DNA from 2 places in the Streptomyces sp. NPDC085937 genome. Region 2 is predicted to be linked to the other one. Evidence: predicted binding sites of a transcription regulator. Region 2 holds the regulator's gene; the other holds the start of a gene.

Region 1 (9,728 bases), on a different contig from region 2:
GCGGAGGAACTCGCCGGAGGCGGCACCCTGGATCACCCGGTGGTCGTAGGTCGACGTGAGCGTCATGACCTTCGAGATGCCGAGCTTGTTCAGGGTGTCCTGGGAGGTGCCCTGGAACTCCGCCGGGTAGTCCATGGCGCCGACGCCCATGATGACCGACTGGCCGGGCATCAGGCGCGGCACGGAGTGGACGGTGCCGAGGCCGCCGGGGTTGGTCAGGGAGACCGTGACACCGCTGAAGTCGTCCATCGTCAGCTTGTTGTCGCGGGCGCGACGGACGATGTCCTCGTAGGCCTGCCAGAACTCGAAGAAGTTCAGCGTCTCGGCCTTCTTGATCGCCGCGACGACGAGCTGGCGGTCGCCGTTGGGCTTGACCAGGTCGATGGCGAGGCCGAGGTTGATGTGCTCCGGCTTCACCAGGGTCGGCTTGCCGTCCACCTTCGCGAACGAGTGGTTCATCGACGGCATGGCCTTGATGGCCTGCACCATGGCGTAGCCGATGAGGTGCGTGAAGGAGATCTTCCCGCCCCGCGCCCGCTTCAGGTGGTTGTTGATGACGATGCGGTTGTCGAACAGCAGCTTCACCGGGACGGCGCGCACGGACGTGGCCGTGGGCAGTTCCAGCGAGGCGTCCATGTTCTTCGCCACGGCGGCGGACGGACCGCGCAGGGTCACCCGCTCGGGCCCGCTCTTGGCCTCACCCGCGGGCTCTGCCTTCTTGGCCGGGGCCGGCTTCGCGGCGGGGGCGGCCGGAGCGGCCGCCTTCGCCGGGGCGGGAGCCTGGGCCTTGGCCGCCGGGGCGGCGGCAGCGGGCTGCGCGGCCGGGGCGGGCACGTCCGCCTTCGCGGGAGCGGCCGGCTGGGCCGCAGCGGTGGGGGTCACAGCGGCCCCCGCGGCCGCGTCACCCGCCGGAGCCGAGGTCGCAGGCGCGCCCGGCTTGTAGTCGGCGAAGAAGTCCCACCAGGCTCGGTCCACCGAGTTCGGGTCCTGGAGGTACTGCTGGTAGATCTCGTCGACGAGCCATTCGTTGGCACCGAAGGCCGCAGCGGGGTTCTTGCCCGCTTGGTCGGTGTCGGTCGAGATGCTCGAGTTACTGGGGGACTGTGGCGACACGGCGTCAACCGCCCTCTTCCGCTTCGCAAGATGATGGACAGCGGAAATAAAGGCTACGCCTCCGCGCGCGAGAAGGTCAGGCCGGGCCCGAGCAACGTCGTGCACATCACATCTCAACGGGTGTTTCGGCGCTGGAATTGGCGGGAAACAAGCGAGGTTCCGCTTCTCTTGACGGTATCAGGCATCGCTCGACCGGGGTCCGACGCGCCCTGCGCGCGGGCCTGTGCCTGATCACACGTGTCCGTCAGGGCGAACACCGATGGATCTTGAAGCTCACTTCGAACTTTACGTCAACTTGGGGTGGAGGTGGGCCCCGGAAGAGTGATCAGGATCCGGCAACCCCGCTCGGATTCCGCCACTCCGATCCGGCCGCCGTGCAGATCCACGGCCCAGCGGGCGATCGCCAGACCCAGCCCGGTGCCGCCGTCGCTGCCGGGGCCGTGCGGACGGTTGACGCTGCCGCGGTTGAACCGCTCGAAGACCCGGTGCCACTCGGTCCGCGGGATGCCCGGACCCTCGTCCAGCACCTCCAGCTCCAGCGACTCCGGCTCGGCGCCCCGGCGGGCCCGGACCGTCACCCGGCCGTGCGGCGGGCTGTGCTTGACCGCGTTGTCGATCAGGTTGGCCACCACCTGGTGGATCCGCTCCGGGTCGGCGTGCGCGGTGAGCTCGGGCGGGGTGACGTCGAGGTGCAGATGGACGTCGGTACGGGTGTGGCTGCCGGATCCGGAGGCCATGCCGGCGCGGGCCGAGGCGACCATGTTGGCCTCCTTGAGCACGCCCGACAGGTACGGCCACACCTCGAAGCGGCGCTTCCTCAGCGGGACCACGCCGTTGTCCAGGCGCGAGAGGTCCAGCAGCGTCTCCACCAGGCGGCCGAGCCGCTCGGTCTGCTTCAGGGCCGTGCGCATCGTCTCCGGGTCGGGCCGGGTGACGCCGTCGACGATGTTCTCCAGCACCGCGCGCAGACCCGCGATGGGCGTGCGCAGCTCGTGCGAGACATTGGCCACAAGTTCCTTGCGCTGGCTGTCCTGTGCCTCCAGCTCGTCGGCCATGACGTTGATCGTCTGCGCCAGGTCGCCCAGCTCGTCGCGTCGGCTCTCGCGCACCCGGCGGGTGTAGTCGCCGTGCGAGATGGACCGGGCGACCGCGTTCATGTCGTCCAGCGGAGCGGTGAGGGAGTGCGCCACGAACTGGGTGATGAGCAGCGTGGCGATCATCGAGAACACCGTGATGAAGCGCAGCTCCGTCTTGGTGTGCACGGCGATCACCGACAGTCCGGTGGTGATCAGGACCGAGACGACGACCAGGGCGCCCAGCTTGGTCTTGATCGAGAACGGGCGCACCCCGCCCCAGGGCTGTCCGGTGCGCCCGCCCTGTCGCCCGTGCCGTCCCTGCCGCCCCTGTCCGTGGCCCCCCGGACCCGCGCTCATGGCGTCGGCGTCTCCAGGGCGTAGCCCACGCCGTGCACCGTGCGGATGCGCTCGGCACCGATCTTCCGGCGCAGCGCCTTGATGTGGCTGTCCACGGTCCGGGTGCCGGAGGCGTCCGCCCAGTCCCAGACCTCGGCCAGCAGCTGCTCACGGGAGAGCACCGCGCGCGGGGTGTTGGCCAGGCACACCAGGAGGTCGAACTCGGTGGGCGTGAGGTGGACGTCCTCGCTGCGCACGCGCACCCGGCGCTGGGCGTGGTCGATCTCCAGTTCGCCCAGGCGCAGGATGCCGCTGCGCGGGGTGGTGGCCGCGAGGGCCGCGCGTTCCATGCGGCGCAGCAGCACGTGCACCCGGGCCGCCAGTTCCCGCATGGAGAACGGCTTGGTCATGTAGTCGTCGGCGCCGACACCGAGGCCGACCAGCATGTCGGTCTCGTCGTCGCGCGCGGTGAGCATCAGCACCGGCACCGGCCGCTGGGCCTGCACGCGCCGGCAGACCTCCAGGCCGTCGAAGCCGGGCAGCATGATGTCGAGGATCAGCAGGTCGGGCTGCCAGGCCTCCGCCGTGTCCACCGCGGACGGGCCGTCGCCCGCCGTTTGCACCAGGAATCCCTCGGCACGAAGGCGGGTCGCGATGGCGTCCACGATCGTCGCGTCGTCCTCGACCACCAGGACCCTGCGCTGAGCGCCGGGGGTGGTCGTCGCCGTGCCGTTGTGGGAGGTGTGTGTCTGCTCCATCGCCCGCCCCTGAGGTGTGCTTTATCCGGAATCCGTGGGGTGATCCGTCGTCTGCGCATCACTGCGATTGACGCTTGAATGATCCGCGCCAAGGCAGCAGCGTACGGGGATGCACCACTCGTTTGCTATCCAGGGCGGACGCCGATGTGCACGACGTCCGGAACGCCCCGGGCAACGGGGATCTCTTCGGTACGCACCTGCCGGAACCCGGCATTCCGCAAGGTTCCCTCGAATTCCGGGGAAGGCTTGGCGGACCATACCGCGAGGACCCCGCGCGGCTTCAACACCCTTGCACATGCCGCGAGTCCGCTCGGCGAATAAAGGCCCTCGTTGCCCTCGGTGACGGTCCATTCGGGCCCGTTGTCGATGTCGAGGCACAGCGCGTCGAATGTGTCGGACGTCTCATTGACGTACGTGATCAGATCCTGCTCGACGATCTCCGTGCGCGGGTCGGCGAGGGCCTGCCCGGAGAGCGCCGACAGCGGGCCCGCGCGGTGCCACCCGACGACGGCGGGCTCCCGCTCCACCACGGTGATCCGCCCCCAGCGGGACTGCCCGGCGGCGTGCGCGAGGGAGAAGCCGACGCCCAGTCCGCCGATCAGCACCCGCGGTCCGGCCGCCTCCGGGTCGAGGGCGGCCAGGGCGGCGTCCACGAGCAGCCGCTCGGAACGCCCGTCGGAGGTGTCCATCAGGAAGCAGCCGTTGGCGATGATCTGCAGCAGGTCGCCGTGCCGGCGCAGCACGACCTCGCCGTACGGGCCCTCGCGGCGGTCCAGGACTTCAGGAGCTTCGGGAATGTCGTACGGGGTGGACATGCGTTCATCCTGGCAGCTCACCCTTCCCGGGAACCGGGGACGGGGGACCCGCGGCCGGTGATCGCTGACAGCGAACGCGCGTCCGGGAACATTCGGCGGCTCCCCTGCATTGAGTCGGCATAGCTCAACTTGACTGCCGAAGGGGAGATCATGGCTGCTGAGTCCACACCGCTCGCCCTGCCTGTGCTGCCGCTCGACGACGAGGTCGTGCTGCCCGGGATGGTGGTTCCGCTGGACCTGAGCGATTCCGAGGTGCGCGCCGCGGTGGAGGCCGCCCAGGCCGCCGCCCGCGACGAACCGGGCAAGCCCCGGGTGCTCCTGGTGCCGCGCGTCGACGGGACCTACGCCGGGACCGGCGTGCTGGGCACCGTCGAGCAGGTCGGCCGGCTGGCCGACGGCGACCCGGGCGCCCTGATCCGCGGCCGGGGCCGGGTGCGCATCGGCGCCGGGACCACCGGGCCGGGCGCGGCGCTGTGGGTGGAGGGCACCCGCATCGACGAGAGCGTGCCCGAGCCGCTGCCGGGACACGTGTCCGACCTGGTCAAGGAGTACAAGGCGCTCGCCACCGCCTGGCTGCGCAAGCGCGGCGCCTGGCAGGTCGTGGACCGGGTCCAGGCCATCGACGACGTCTCCGCGCTCGCCGACAACTCCGGCTACTCGCCGTTCCTCACCACCGACCAGAAGGTCGCCCTGCTGGAGACCACCGACCCGGTGGCCCGGCTGAAGCTCGCCACCCAGCAGCTGCGCGACCACCTCGCCGAACAGGACGTCGCCGAGACCATCGCCAAGGACGTCCAGGAGGGCGTCGACAAGCAGCAGCGCGAGTTCCTGCTCCGCCGTCAGCTGGAGGCGGTCCGCAAGGAGCTGCGCGAGCTCAACGGCGACCAGGAGGGCGAGGAGTCCGACGACTACCGCGCCCGCGTCGAGGCCGCCGACCTGCCGGAGAAGGTGCGCGAGGCCGCGCTCAAGGAGGTCGACAAGCTGGAGCGTTCCTCCGACCAGTCGCCGGAGGGCTCCTGGATCCGCACCTGGCTCGACACGGTCCTGGAGATGCCGTGGAACGAGCGCACCGAGGACGCCTACGACATCCGGGGCGCCCAGGCCGTCCTGGACGCCGAGCACGCGGGTCTGCAGGACGTGAAGGAGCGCATCACCGAGTACCTGGCGGTGCGCAAGCGCCGCAGCGACCGGGGTCTCGGCGTGGTCGGCGGACGGCGCGGCGGTGCCGTGCTGGCCCTGGTGGGCCCGCCCGGCGTCGGCAAGACCTCGCTCGGTGAGTCCGTCGCGCACGCCATGGGCCGGAAGTTCGTCCGCGTCGCCCTCGGCGGCGTCCGCGACGAGGCCGAGATCCGCGGCCACCGCCGTACCTACGTCGGCGCGCTGCCCGGCCGGATCGTGCGGGCGATCAAGGAGGCCGGTTCGATGAACCCGGTCGTCCTGCTCGACGAGATCGACAAGGTGGGGTCGGACTTCCGGGGCGACCCGGCCGCCGCCCTGCTCGAGGTCCTCGACCCGGCGCAGAACCACACGTTCCGGGACCACTACCTGGAGGTCGAGCTCGACCTGTCCGACGTGGTGTTCCTCGCCACCGCCAACGTCCTCGAAGCCATCCCGGAGGCCCTGCTCGACCGCATGGAGCTGGTCCGCCTCGACGGCTACACCGAGGACGAGAAGGTCGTCATCGCCCGCGACCACCTGCTCCCGCGCCAGCTGGAGCGCGCCGGTCTCCAGGCGGACGAGGTGACGATCGAGGAAGGGGCGCTGCGCAAGCTGGCCGGTGAGTACACGCGCGAGGCCGGCGTGCGCACCCTGGAGCGGTCGGTCGCGCGGCTGCTGCGCAAGATCGCCGCCCGGCACGAACTGGGCGAGCGGGAACTGCCGTTCACCGTCACCGAGGGCGACCTGCGGGACCTGATCGGGCGGCCGCACCACGTGCCGGAGTCCGCCCAGGAGCCGGCCGAACGCCGCACCGCCGTCCCCGGTGTCGCCACCGGGCTCGCCGTGACCGGGGCCGGCGGGGACGTCCTCTACGTGGAAGCCTCCCTGGCCGACCCGGAGACGGGCGCGGCGGGGCTGACCCTGACCGGGCAGCTGGGCGACGTGATGAAGGAGTCCGCGCAGATCGCGCTGAGCTTCCTGCGCAGTCACGGCGCCGAGCTGGAGCTGCCGGTGGCCGACCTGAAGGACCGGGGCGTGCACATCCACTTCCCGGCGGGCGCGGTGCCCAAGGACGGCCCGAGCGCGGGCATCACGATGACCACCGCGCTGGCCTCGCTGCTCTCCGGCCGGCTGGTCCGCACGGACGTGGCGATGACCGGTGAGGTGTCGCTGACCGGGCGGGTGCTGCCGATCGGCGGGGTGAAGCAGAAGCTGCTCGCCGCGCACCGGGCGGGGGTCACGACCGTGATCATCCCCAAGCGCAACGAGCCCGACCTGGACGACGTCCCGGCGGAGGTGCTGGAGAAGCTGGACGTGCACGCCGTCACCGACGTCCGCCAGGTGCTGGAGCTGGCGCTGTCGCCCGCCACGAACGGGGCGGCGCCGGAGGTTCCGGTGGCCGCGTGACGGAGGCCGCCGGATGAGGGGAGGCCCGGGTCCCGTGAGGGAGGCCCGGGCCTTTCCCTCACCGCTCGTGGCTCAGCTGCCGGCGGCGAAGGCCTGCACCCGGTCGAGGGTGCCGTTGAAGCGGTCGTGGTCGCCGACCGTCGGGCCGGTCGAGGTGTACTGCCACATCGTGTACGTGTCCCAGCCGGCGGGCAGGTCGCCCACGGTGGAGGCGTACCGGGCGATCCACAGCGGGGTGGTGGAGGCGAAGCCGGCGTAGTCGCCGGTGCACTGCTGCCACCAGCTGGTGGCGGTGTAGATGACGGCGCTGCGGCCGGTACGGGCGCGGTACTGGTCGAGGAAGTCGCGGATCCAGCTGACCATCGAGCTCGCCGACTTGCCGTAGCAGGCGTCGCCGTACGGGTTCCACTCGATGTCCAGGACGCCCGGCAGGGTGCGGCCGTCGGCGGACCAGGCGCCGCCGCGGTCCACGAAGTAGTCCGCCTGGGCCGCGCCGCTCGCGGTGTCCGGCGTCGCGAAGTGGTAGGCGCCGCGCACCATGCCGACGTCGTAGGAGCCGTCGTACTGCTGGGAGTGGTACGGGTTGGTGTAGTACGTGCCCTCCGTTGCCTTGGCGTAGGCCCAGCGGACCCCGCTGTTCCACAGGGTCGGCCAGGCGACGTTGCCCTGGTGGCTGGAGACGTCCACCCCTTCCGTCTGGGTGGAACGCGCGGTGGGCAGGCCGGCCCGGCCGTCGTGGGCGATGACGCCCATGCCCATGTGGGCGGAGCCGCGCGGCGGGACCGTGGGGGCGGACTCGTCGGCGCCGGCCGACTTGTGCGGGAGGGTGAGGGCCGCGAGCAGGACGGCACCTGCGGCCCCGAGCGCGCGTATACGGACGAGCCGGGATCTGGGCACAGGCATGACGCATCTCCGAACGGTCGTGGGGCGAACCCGGAATGTGACCCACATCGCATGTAGTGGGCACGCCACGTAATGGCCTGGTAGAGGAACTGCGGACGTCGACCACGGCGGGCGGGCGGACCGCCGCGCTGCCGTTGGTCTACGCCTGCGAAATACTTATGGAGCTGGGGCGACGTCGCCACTTGGCGCCAGACTTTCAGAACCGGAAACCGAGGCAGGGGCACACGTGCACGAAGACGTAAACGGCGGCGGGGAACACGCCGCCTCGCCGGAGCCCGCGTCCGGTGTGGAACCGCCCGCGTTCCTGGCCCTGGAACGGGAGTTGACGGTTCTGCTGCGCCGGGCGCGGGCCAGCCAGGGGGAGATGGCGCGCGAGGTCCACCCTGACCTGGAGCCGTCCGCGTACGGCCTGCTGGTCCGTCTGGATGAGTGCGGCCGGCAGCGGGCCACCGAACTCGCCGCCTACATCGGCGTGGGCAAGGCGACGATGTCCCGCCAGCTGCGCGCTCTCGAAGAGCTCGGACTCGTCGGGCGCGAGCCGGACCCCGCCGACGGGCGCGCCTGGCTCGTCACCCTCACGGACGAGGGGCGGCAGCGGGTGAGCAGGGTGCGCGAGGCCCGCCGCGCCCTCTACGCCGGCCGGTTCGCCGACTGGGACCCGAAGGAGGTCACGGAACTCGCCCGCCTGCTCAACCGGCTGAACCGGGGGACGGAACGATAGGGGGCGGCTCCGCCGCCCGGCTACGGGCGCGGGGACGGCCGGGAGGCCCGGACCGTGATCCGGCGGGTGCGGGCACCACGGTGCCTGCGGGTGCCGGGTGCCGGGTGCCGGGTGCCGGGTGCCGGGCGCCGCGTGACCGGGGGTCGCGGCGTGGGGGCCGGTGTCCGTGACCCGGGGCCCCGAGCGCATCGGGGGGCGGCCCCTGCGGCGCGGGTGGGTGCGGGGACGCCGCGTGACCGGGTTCGCGGGGTGGGGGCTGGTGCCCGTGTCCCGGGGAGGGAGCCCCGAGGCCACACGTCGGTGGCGAGCGGCCGGCAGGTGTCCGCCGTGGGGGTGGTGCCCGGCCGTTCGGGCGGGGACAGTTCGCCGTGCGGACGACGGCCGTCCCGTCAGGCGGGGGGCAGCTCGGTGTGGACGACCGTCGCGTCGTCGTGGGGCTTGCCGCGGCGGGGCGGGACGCGGGTCGCGTCCCCGTGCTCCAGGGACCGGACCCGGTCCACCAGCGTCCGCGCGCCCTTCTCGCGGATCAGGGCGAGGCAGTCCGCCCAGCCGCCCTCGCCGAACCGCTCCACCCACCGCGCCGCGCCGTCCGTCAGCGCCGCCAGCGCGCGGACCCGCCCGCGCGGGAGGGAGCCCGTGACCGCCCGGGAGGACACCGCCGGGTCGGCCGCCGCGGTGAAGAAGCCGCCCTCCTTGTTGCGCAGCGTGGTGTCCACGACGGTGTGGCTGGCCAGGGCCGAAGGGGGCAGCCGGTCCAGCCGGTCGTCCCTGACCGCCGTGACCGAGCCGTCCGTCGACTCCACCAGCAGCACCGAGTCGGACAGCACGAGCCAGTCCACGGAGTCGGACGACCAGCGGGCCAGCACCACCGTCGCCTGCGGCGTTCGGGGGTGAGAAAGGTCACAGGTCGCCGCATGGCTCCCGGCCGTGCGCGCGATGCCCCGGGACAGCAGCTCGGCCAGCGGAACATCCGGGAGGGAAACGGTCAGTTCGGTCAGCGCGCCGCCCAGCCGGGCGGTGAACCAGGGCACCGAATGCAGACAGCCGCCCCCGTCGGACGGCGGCGTGACGCCGTCCAGGACCACGAGTGAACCGCCCTGTCCCGAGGCCGGAAGTCCGACGCTCGCGAAGTCCTCGTTGGGGCGTCCCGGATCACCGGGCTCCGAAACAAGTTCCGTGCGCATCCGGCCAGTCTGCACGAGCTCCCCACAACGCCCGCAGAAGCCGGGCAGGGCTCGTACGTTCTCCACAGGCGCGCAGGTCAGACGCCTGGTTTGGGAGGGAATGAAGGGCTCCGGGAAGGCGTGGCGGCGAATATTGCCACCGCCCGCCGCAGACGTCCAACCGGCCCTCCGCGCGGGCCCGCTGCGGGGCGCAACGGAACTTGCTCCTCAACTCGCCTCCGATGTTCACTCCTTCGAGTGGCGGGTCAGGTGATGCG
Region 2 (9,728 bases):
CACCCCGCTGTCCCTCGGCATCGAGACCAAGGGCGGCATCATGACCAAGCTGATCGAGCGCAACACCACGATCCCGACCAAGCGCTCCGAGATCTTCACCACGGCCGAGGACAACCAGCCGTCGGTGCAGATCCAGGTCTACCAGGGCGAGCGCGAGATCGCGGCGTACAACAAGAAGCTCGGCATGTTCGAGCTGACCGGCCTGCCGCCGGCGCCGCGTGGCGTCCCGCAGATCGAGGTCTCCTTCGACATCGACGCCAACGGCATCATGCACGTCACGGCGAAGGACCTCGGCACCGGCAAGGAGCAGAAGATGACCGTCACCGGCGGCTCCTCGCTGCCGAAGGACGAGGTCGACCGGATGCGCCAGGAGGCCGAGAAGTACGCGGAGGAGGACCACGCCCGCCGCGAGGCCGCCGAGTCCCGCAACCAGGGCGAGCAGCTCGTCTACCAGACGGAGAAGTTCCTCGCGGACAACGCGGACAAGGTCCCCGGTGACGTCAGGACGGAGGTCGAGGAGGCCGTCGCCGAGCTGAAGGAGAAGCTCAAGGGCGAGGACACCGCCGAGATCCGCACCGCCACCGAGAAGGTCGCCGCCGTCTCCCAGAAGCTGGGCCAGGCCATGTACGCCGACGCCCAGGGCGCCCAGGCCGCCGGTGGCGCGTCCGCCGGCGAGGCCAAGGCCGACGACGACGTCGTCGACGCCGAGATCGTCGACGAGGACCGCAAGGACGGTGCGGCGTGACGGAAGAGACCCCGGGCTTCGACGAGCAGCAGCAGCCCGACGTCCCTTCCGGCGCACCGACCGACGACGCCGAGCCGAAGGCCGCCGCTCCCTCCGAGGAGGAGGCGGCCCCGGCCGGGGACACGGGGCAGAACGCCGCCCTGGTGGCTCAGCTGGACCAGGCCCGCACCGCGCTCGGTGAGCGCACCGCGGATCTCCAGCGCCTCCAGGCCGAGTTCCAGAACTACCGCCGCCGTGTCGAGCGGGACCGGGTGGCGGTCAAGGAGGTCGCCGTGGCGAACCTCCTGTCCGAACTGCTCCCGGTGCTGGACGACATCGGCCGCGCGCGGGAACACGGCGAGCTGGTCGGCGGCTTCAAGTCCGTCGCCGAGTCGCTGGAGACCACGGTGGCGAAGCTGGGCCTGCAGCAGTTCGGCAAGGAGGGCGAGCCCTTCGACCCGACGATCCACGAGGCCCTGATGCACTCCTACGCCCCGGACGTCACCGAGACGACGTGCGTGGCGATCCTGCAGCCGGGGTACCGCATCGGCGAGCGCACCATCCGCCCCGCGCGGGTGGCCGTCGCCGAGCCGCAGCCGGGCGCGCAGACGGTGAAGCCGGCCGAGGAGAGCACCGAGGCGCAGGCGGACGCGGAGAACAAGGAGAACGGTGGCCCGGAGGAGGGCTGACGTTATAGCTGACGCAGGGAAGGAGGGACGTCGGGGATGAGCACCAAGGACTTCATCGAGAAGGACTACTACAAGGTCCTCGGCGTCCCCAAGGACGCCACCGAGGCCGAGATCAAGAAGGCGTACCGGAAGCTCGCCCGCGAGTTCCACCCGGACGCCAACAAGGGCAACGCCAAGGCGGAGGAGCGCTTCAAGGAGATCTCCGAGGCGAACGACATCCTCGGCGACCCCAAGAAGCGCAAGGAGTACGACGAGGCGCGCGCCCTCTTCGGCAACGGCGGTTTCCGTCCGGGGCCGGGCGGGAGCGGCGGCACGTTCAACTTCGACCTGGGCGACCTCTTCGGAGGCCAGCCCGGCGGCGGCCAGGCGGGCGGCTTCGGCGGCGGCCTCGGTGACGTCTTCGGGGGCCTGTTCAACCGGGGCGGCGCGGGGACCACGAGGACCCAGCCGCGCCGGGGTCAGGACATCGAGTCCGAGGTGACGCTCAGCTTCACCGAGGCGATCGAGGGCGCGACCGTCCCGCTGCGGATGTCGTCGCAGGCGCCCTGCAAGGCCTGTTCGGGCACCGGCGACAAGAACGGCACACCGCGCGTGTGCCCGACCTGCGTCGGCACCGGGCAGGTGGCGCGGGGCTCCGGCGGCGGTTTCTCGCTGACGGACCCGTGCCCCGACTGCAAGGGCCGCGGCCTGATCGCGGAGGAGCCCTGCGAGGTCTGCAAGGGCAGCGGCCGGGCCAAGTCCTCGCGGACGATGCAGGTGCGCATCCCCGCGGGGGTCAGCGACGGGCAGCGGATCCGGCTGCGCGGCAAGGGCGCTCCCGGTGAGCGCGGCGGGCCCGCGGGCGATCTGTACGTCGTCGTGCACGTCGGCACCCACCCGGTGTTCGGCCGCAAGGACGACAACCTGACCGTCACCGTGCCCGTCACGTATCCCGAGGCGGCTCTCGGCGGCGAGATCCGGGTCCCGACGCTGGGCGGTCCGCCGGTGACGCTGAAGCTTCCGCCGGGCACACCCAACGGGCGCACCATGCGCGCCCGCGGCAAGGGAGCGGTCCGCAAGGACGGCACCCGCGGTGACCTCCTGGTGACCGTCGAGGTGAGTGTTCCCAAGGACCTGTCGGGGAAGGCTCGTGACGCCCTGGAGGCGTATCGCGAGGCAACCGCGGACCAGGATCCGCGGGCGGAGCTGTTCCAGGCCGCGAAGGGAGCTTGATGCGATGGACGGCCGTCGACGCAATCCGTACGAACTGACCCAGGACACCCCGGTCTACGTCATTTCGGTGGCGGCCCAGCTGTCCGGTCTGCACCCGCAGACGCTGCGTCAGTACGACCGGCTGGGACTTGTGTCGCCGGACCGCACGGCGGGCCGGGGCCGGCGTTACTCGGCCCGTGACATCGAACTGCTCCGGCAGGTGCAGCAGCTGTCTCAGGACGAGGGCATCAACCTGGCCGGAATCAAGCGCATCATCGAACTGGAGAACCAGGTCGCCGCCCTTCAGGCCCGCGTGGCCGAACTGGAGGACGCGCTCGACGGCGCGGCGGCGGCGATGCGTCAGCGTGAGGCGGCCGTCCACGCCTCGTACCGCCGTGACCTGGTGCCCTACCAGGAAGTGCAGCAGACCAGCGCGCTGGTGGTGTGGCGGCCCAGGCGCCAGCAGCAGTCGGACTGACCACGCGCAACGCGCGGAAGGGGCCCCGGGGTTCACCGAACCCCGGGGCCCCTTCTCTTATGCCTGACCACATCTGTGACTATGGTATGCCTGCGTGTCCAGGTGATCCACGCGGCGTGTCCGCAGGACTTTCACGAGTTCAGCGGACCGTGCTGTGTCCATCTCGTTAAGTGGTTGCCCCTTGACGGCGATGGGCCCTGAAGCGTTGGCTTTTCAGTCACATGGGCCGCAAAGCTGTGCCCACGTCCAAAACGCACCTGAAGTGAGCCCTCGCATGCGTCGTATAGCCATATCCGTGGCCGCCGTCTCGATGTCCGTCACGCTCGCCGGCTGCGGCATGCTCGACGCGACAGGGAGCAGCGACGAGGCGAGCCCGGCCAAGGGGGACGACATCTCCGTCGGTCTCCTCCTCCCGGAGAAGGCCAACACGCGCTACGAGCAGTTCGACTACCCCTTCTTCAAGAAGAAGGTGGAGGCGCTCACCGACAACAAGGGCAAGGTCGAGTACGCCAACGCCGAGGCGGACGCCGACAAGCAGGCCTCCCAGATGCAGCGCATGATCGACGCGAAGGTCGACGTCATCGTGCTGGACGCGGTGGACGCGCACGCCATCGCGGAGAGCGTCACCAAGGCCAAGGACGCGGGCATCCCGGTCATCGCCTACGACCGGCTGGCCGAGGGCCCGATCGACGCGTACATCTCCTTCGACAACGAGCTGGTCGGCGAGGTGCAGGGCCGTTCGCTGCTGGAATCCTTCGGCGGCGACCTCAGCATCACCGACAAGGTCGTGATGATGAACGGCTCGTCGACCGACCCCAACGCCAAGCAGTTCAAGGCGGGCGCGCTGTCCGAGCTCAAGGGCAAGGTCACCATCGCCAAGTCCTTCGACACCAAGGACTGGGACCCCAAGAACGCCGAGAAGAACATGGCCGAGGCGATCGGCGAGATCGGCGCGGGGAAGATCAAGGGCGTCTACTCGGCCAACGACGGCATGGCGGGCGGCATCGTCAAGGCGCTGCGCGCCGCCGGTGTCACCGACCTGCCCCCGATCACCGGCCAGGACGCGGAGATCGCCGCGGTGCAGCGCATCGTCACCGGCGAGCAGTACATGAGCGTGTACAAGTCGTACCCGACGGAGGCCGAGAACGCGGCGGAGATGGCCGTGGCGCGGGTCCAGGGCCGGGACATCCAGTTCGACGCCCTCACCCGTGACCGGGTCGACAGCCCCACCGAGCAGGACATCCCGGCGCAGCTGGTGCCGGTGGTCGCGCTGACGCAGGAGAACATCCAGGACACGGTCATCGCCGACGGGTTCTACGACGTGTCGGACATCTGCACCGCCGAGTTCAAGTCCGCCTGCGAGGAGCTCGACCTGAAGTAACTCCCGTCGGTATTCGGCCACCCGCAGGTCTCCGGGCCGGCGCGGTGGCCGGCCCCGTGTTGCACAGCAGGTTCCGGCCGCGCATAGTTGCGCTGCGGAAAGTGGCTGAACCGGGGGTGGGATGGGCGATGGCCGGGCACGCGGATCAGGAGCATCCGCACGGTGCTGACCGACTGTGCGAGGCCGGGGACCGCGTGTACTCCCGGGCCGTACGGCGCGGCCGGCTGCCGCGCCGCGAGGCCGAGCGGGTGCCCTGCCTGCTGGAACTGGCCCTGCTGCACCCGGATCCCGACGACATGGACTGGCTGGTGCCCACCGCCCCGCAGGAGGTCATGACCCGGCTGCTGCGCGGCATGTACGACGAGGTGAGGGCGAGTCAGCGCCGGGTCGGCTCGGCGGTGGCCGCCTTCGAGTGGTACGCCGGACTCGGCCGCCAGGTGCCCGTCGCGGGGGCGTCGGCGGAGGGCCCGGCGATCCGTGTGCTGGACGGACTGGCGCGCATCCAGGCCGCGATGGACGAGGCGACGCAGGCGTGCACCACGGAGGTCCTCACGGTCCAGCCGGGCGGCATCCGGCGTGAGGCCGAGCTGTCGGAGGGTCTGCACCGGGCGATGGCGCTGCGCGGCCGGGGCGTGCGCATGCGGGACCTGTACACCCATGTCGCCCGGCACGGGCACGGGCTGCTGAGCTATCTGGAGCTGATGGGCGACGCGGTGGAGGCGCGCACGCTGGACGAGGTGGTCGACCGGCTGATCCTGTTCGACCGCACGGTCGCCTTCATCCCCGCCAACGCCGAGCGCACGATGGCGCTCGAGCTGCGCCACCCGGCGCTGGTGGAGTACCTGGGCACGGTCTTCGACCGGCTGTGGCGGCTCGCCATCCCGCTGACCGCCCCGCTTCCGGACACCGGCATCGACGGCATCTCGCACCGGGAGCAGTCCATCGCGGCGCTGCTGGCGGAGGGCCACCAGGACGCGGTCATCGCGGAGCGCCTGGGCATCAGTGTGCGGACCTGCCGGGCGCACATCGCCCGCCTGTCGGAGACCCTCGGGGCGGCCAGCCGTACGCAGCTGGGGGTGCGGATCGCGCAGGCGGGGCTGGACGGGGCGCGGCACCCGGCCGTCACTCCGCCGGGTCGAGCACCCCGGACCGCGCGATGAGGTAGCCGAGCTGGGCCCGGCTGTGGCTGCCCAGCAGCGCGGCGAGTTTGGCGATGTGCTCCCGCGCGGTGCGGACGTTCATGCCGAGCCGGTCGGCGATGACGGCGTCGGTGTGCCCCTCGACGAGCAGTGTGGCGATGGCGCGCTGGCGCGGGGTGACGCCGTTGAGGGTGGGCTGCCGGTCCGCCTCCGGGTACATCGGGCTGGCCAGGCGCCAGAGCCGGTCGAAGGTGGTGACCAGGAACGTCACGATCGCCGGATGCCGGACCTCCAGGGCCGTCGAGCGCTCGGGGCCGGCCGGGATGAAGGCGACGGCGCGGTCGACGATCACGAGGCGGTCGGTGATCTCGTCCAGGGAGCGGGCCTCGACGTCGCCGGTGAGGCGTTCGTAGCGGGCGGCCAGCGTGGGCGCGTGGCGCAGGGTGTGCTGGTACAGGGCGCGGATGCGGCCGCCGCGGTCCAGCAGGTCCTGGTCGCGGCGGAGGGCGGGTTCGTGGACGGCCGGGTCGAACTTCACGTAGCTGCGGTGCGGCTGGACGGCGAGGAGTTCCGTGGCGCCGGTCATCGCCTCGCCGATGGCCCGGCCGATGCACTCCATGCCGCTGTGCCGGGTGACGAGGGGGGACTCCTGTTCCACCGGTTCGCCGGGGCGCAGCAGCGGGGCCAGGGTCTCCGCCAGGCGTTCCTGACGGCGCCGTTCCTCTGCGACGCGGTCCTCGGAGGCGCGCAGCAGCCGGTGCAGGGCGAGGTGCGGTGCGACCGGCTCCAGCCGGCTGGGGTCGTCCCCGGCGGGGTGGAGCAGGCCGAGGCGGAGCAGGAGCGGGGTCTCCGCGTCCCCCGAGGCGGGCACGTGGCCCTGGTCCAGGGCGCGGGCGTAGCGGTCCAGTGCCTCCGCCCGCAGCGCGTCCGCCGCTCTGTGTGGTGCGTCGCCGCTCATGCCTGATCGCCCCCCGGACCGGATCAGTGGTCCTGCTCGAGAATGCCGGACTGTGCGATGAGGTACCCCAGTTGGGCACGGCTGCCACTGCCGAGCGCGGTGGCCAGCTTGGCTATGTGTGCCCGGCAGGTGCGGACGTTCATGCCGAGGCGGCGCGCGATGGCCTCGTCGACGTGTCCCTCGACGAGCAGTTTGGCTATCGAGTGCTGGATGTCGGTGAGACCGTCCGGTGCGGTCTCGTACGGGGTGCCGGCGGTGAGGGGGACCGCGCGGCCCCACATGAACTCGAAGACCTTGATGAGGTAGCGGACCAGGCCGGGGTGGCGCAGTTCGAGCGCGACCTGCCGGTCGTCCCGGACGGGGATGAAGGCGACCGTGTCGTCGCAGACGATGAGGCGCTCGACCAGCTCGTCGATGGTGCGGTACTCCACCTTGCCGTCGGCGAACTGCTCGGTCCAGGCGATGCGCTCGGGGTTGTACCGGGCGGTGTGCTGGTAGAGCGTCCGGATCCGCACCCCGCGTTCGATCAGCGGCCGGTCGCGTTCCAGTGCCTCGATCAGGCGCTGCTCCGGGTGCCGGTTCTTCGGCTGGACGGTGAGCACTTCGTTCCGGCACTGGGAGGTCGCCAGGTCGAGCGCCTCGTTGATGCGGTCGAGTCCTTCGAGCACGGTGATGGAGTGGACCGGTTCCGCCAGGGGGGCGCCGAGTCCCATGAAGGGCTCGAAGGTGTCCGCCAACTCCATGGTCAGGCGCCTGCGTTCGCTGATCTCACGCTCGATCGGGTCCAGCCGCTGGGCCAGCACGACGGAGGGCGGGACGGGGCGCAGCCAGTCCGGGTCGTCGGGGTCGGGGTGGAGTAGGGAGAAGTCGACCAGACAGGGTGCGGCTTCGGCCTCCGCCCGGGGGATACGTCCCGTGCGCAGTGCGTTCGCGTACAGACGACTCCCTTCCACGCACAGCTCCGTCATGGGATGGGGATGCACGGTTTTGGTCCGATTCATTGTTAAATCTCCACCCCCCAGGCTCCTGAACATGCAGGAACATGATGCACCGATCGTGTGGCCATGACGTGCCCGAATGAGCCATCGTCTTACTTGACGGGGGAAAGGGGACCTTCGAGTGAGGACGAAGCCGACTATGCGTAAGAGAATGCGTCGCTCGGTGCTTGTCGCCGCCTTGTCCGCCGTTGTGGCCTTCGGTGCGCTGGGCGCCCTGTCCGGCGCGCAGACCGATGCCGAGGACGACACCGTCTGGTCGAGTGGGGCCGTGGGCGTGGTGGACGGCGAGGACGTGGTCCAGCTCCCGGCAGACACTGTCTGGAGCTGACGTGGCCACCCCACCTGACGACCGATCCTTCCGTCGTGAGATGGCGACGGCCTACCGGTCCGGATGGCATTTCATCGACCTGGTCACCGCCATCCCCCACAGCGGTGACTCGTTGATGGTGACCGTCTTCGGTGAGCCCGTGGTCGTCACGCGCGACGAGGACGGTGACGTACGGGCGTACCGGTGCCTGAGGCGGCCCAGGGGGGCGCCGAAGCCCGTGCGGTGTGCCATCCGGTACGGAATGATCTTTGTGAACCTGGACCAGCGGGACCACCGGCAGGTGGAGTCCGACTCCCCTGCCCCCAGGACCATCTCGGCCACCCCCCGCAGTGCCTGACGCGATTCCCCCGTCGTAAAAAGATCGCGCAGGTGCTTCCCCCCGCAGCGGCGTCACCGTGACCTGAACACGGTGACGCCGCTGCAGTTTTGAGGGATATTTCTGGGTATCCCCCGGATCGGGCGATGGCCGGAAGGGATCGCTCGCCGGTGCGAGCCGCGCCGCCGGCCTCAGCCGCGGCCCATCGCGCGCGTGAGCGCGATCTCGATGACGACCCGGTCCGGGTTGGGTCCCGGCATCCGTCCGTAGCGCTCCGCGTACCGCAGCACCGCGTCCTGAACGCGCTCCGGTTCCGTGCGGACCCGCGCGCGTCCCTCCAGCGTCGCCCACCGCCCGCCGTCCACCTGGCAGACCGCTACCGGCGCGCCCTCGTCCCCGGCCGCCCGCACATGGCGGACCTTCGCACTGGTCCGGTTGGTGATGACCCGGGCGAGGCGCGCCTCGGGGTCGTACGTCACTCCGACGGGTACCAGGTGCGGTGTGCCGTCCGGGCGAAGGGTGGTCAGCGTGCACAGGTGCCGTTCGCGCCAGAAGCTGAGGTACGACACGTCCGGATCGCCCGGATCCACCGAATACGTGAGGGTCATGACCCCGGAACTTAGCCCCGAGTTCCTCGCGGTCACCACCTTGAGTGGATTAGACTCAAGTTTGTGGACGTTGGCACAGTCAGCCACGACCACCGCTGAGGGTCACCGAAGGGCACCAAGGAGGAGAACGGACACGTGGACGCCGAGCTGACCAACCGGAGCCGGGACGCACTGGCCGCCGCCGGCAACCGGGCCGTGACCGAGGGGCACCCCGACCTCACCCCCGCGCACCTGCTGCTCGCCCTGCTCGCCGGGCAGGAGAACGAGAACATCACGGACCTGCTCGCCGCGGTGGACGCCGACCAGGCCGCCGTACGCTCCGGCGCCGAGCGGGTCCTCTCCGGGCTGCCGAGCGTCACCGGATCCACCGTGGCGCCGCCCCAGCCCAACCGCGAGCTGCTCGCCGTCGTCGCCGACGCCCAGGCCCGCGCCCAGGACCTCGGCGACGAGTACCTGTCCACCGAGCACCTGCTGACCGGCATCGCCGCCAAGGGCGGTGCGGCCGGGGAGGTACTGTCCCGGCAGGGCGCCACCGCGGACAAGCTGCAGGAGGCCTTCCAGAAGGCGAGGGGGACGCGCCGGGTGACCACTCCCGACCCGGAGGGCCAGTACAAGGCCCTCGAGAAGTTCGGCACCGATCTGACCGCCGCCGCCCGCGAGGGCAGGCTGGACCCCGTCATCGGACGGGACCAGGAGATCCGGCGGGTGGTGCAGGTGCTGAGCCGCCGCACCAAGAACAACCCCGTGCTGATCGGCGAGCCCGGCGTCGGCAAGACCGCCGTCGTCGAAGGCCTCGCCCAGCGGATCGTCAAGGGCGACGTGCCCGAGTCGCTGAAGAACAAGCGGCTGGTCGCGCTCGACCTGGGCGCCATGGTCGCGGGCGCCAAGTACCGCGGCGAGTTCGAGGAGCGGCTGAAG

The links. Region 2 encodes HspR, which represses chaperone genes until heat shock. Its sites were predicted from a motif close to TTGAGNNNNNNNNNCTCAA; they were not measured.
Region 1: lon (endopeptidase La) is a predicted target of HspR. The motif match lies at 4,208-4,226, and genes of this name have one in related genera.

What each region holds. Positions count from the first base shown of each region.
Region 1 covers NZ_JBITSH010000015.1:38,705-48,432, forward strand. Annotated here, with positions in the region: gene ACIF8S_RS26955 (multifunctional oxoglutarate decarboxylase/oxoglutarate dehydrogenase thiamine pyrophosphate-binding subunit/dihydrolipoyllysine-residue succinyltransferase subunit) at 1-1,113, opposite strand, end outside; gene ACIF8S_RS26960 (sensor histidine kinase) at 1,404-2,546, opposite strand; gene ACIF8S_RS26965 (response regulator transcription factor) at 2,543-3,283, opposite strand; gene ACIF8S_RS26970 (spermidine synthase) at 3,409-4,098, opposite strand; gene lon (endopeptidase La) at 4,249-6,663, shown strand; gene ACIF8S_RS26980 (lysozyme) at 6,736-7,566, opposite strand; gene ACIF8S_RS26985 (MarR family winged helix-turn-helix transcriptional regulator) at 7,793-8,287, shown strand; gene ACIF8S_RS26990 (hypothetical protein) at 8,677-9,471, opposite strand.
Region 2 covers NZ_JBITSH010000008.1:274,237-283,964, reverse strand. Annotated here, with positions in the region: gene dnaK (molecular chaperone DnaK) at 1-745, shown strand, start outside; gene grpE (nucleotide exchange factor GrpE) at 742-1,413, shown strand; gene dnaJ (molecular chaperone DnaJ) at 1,450-2,625, shown strand; gene ACIF8S_RS19485 (heat shock protein transcriptional repressor HspR) at 2,630-3,082, shown strand; gene ACIF8S_RS19480 (sugar ABC transporter substrate-binding protein) at 3,357-4,463, shown strand; gene ACIF8S_RS19475 (LuxR C-terminal-related transcriptional regulator) at 4,592-5,623, shown strand; gene ACIF8S_RS19470 (helix-turn-helix transcriptional regulator) at 5,586-6,560, opposite strand; gene ACIF8S_RS19465 (helix-turn-helix transcriptional regulator) at 6,584-7,561, opposite strand; gene ACIF8S_RS19460 (hypothetical protein) at 7,698-7,886, shown strand; gene ACIF8S_RS19455 ((2Fe-2S)-binding protein) at 7,927-8,223, shown strand; gene ACIF8S_RS19450 (pyridoxamine 5'-phosphate oxidase family protein) at 8,394-8,810, opposite strand; gene clpB (ATP-dependent chaperone ClpB) at 8,946-9,728, shown strand, end outside.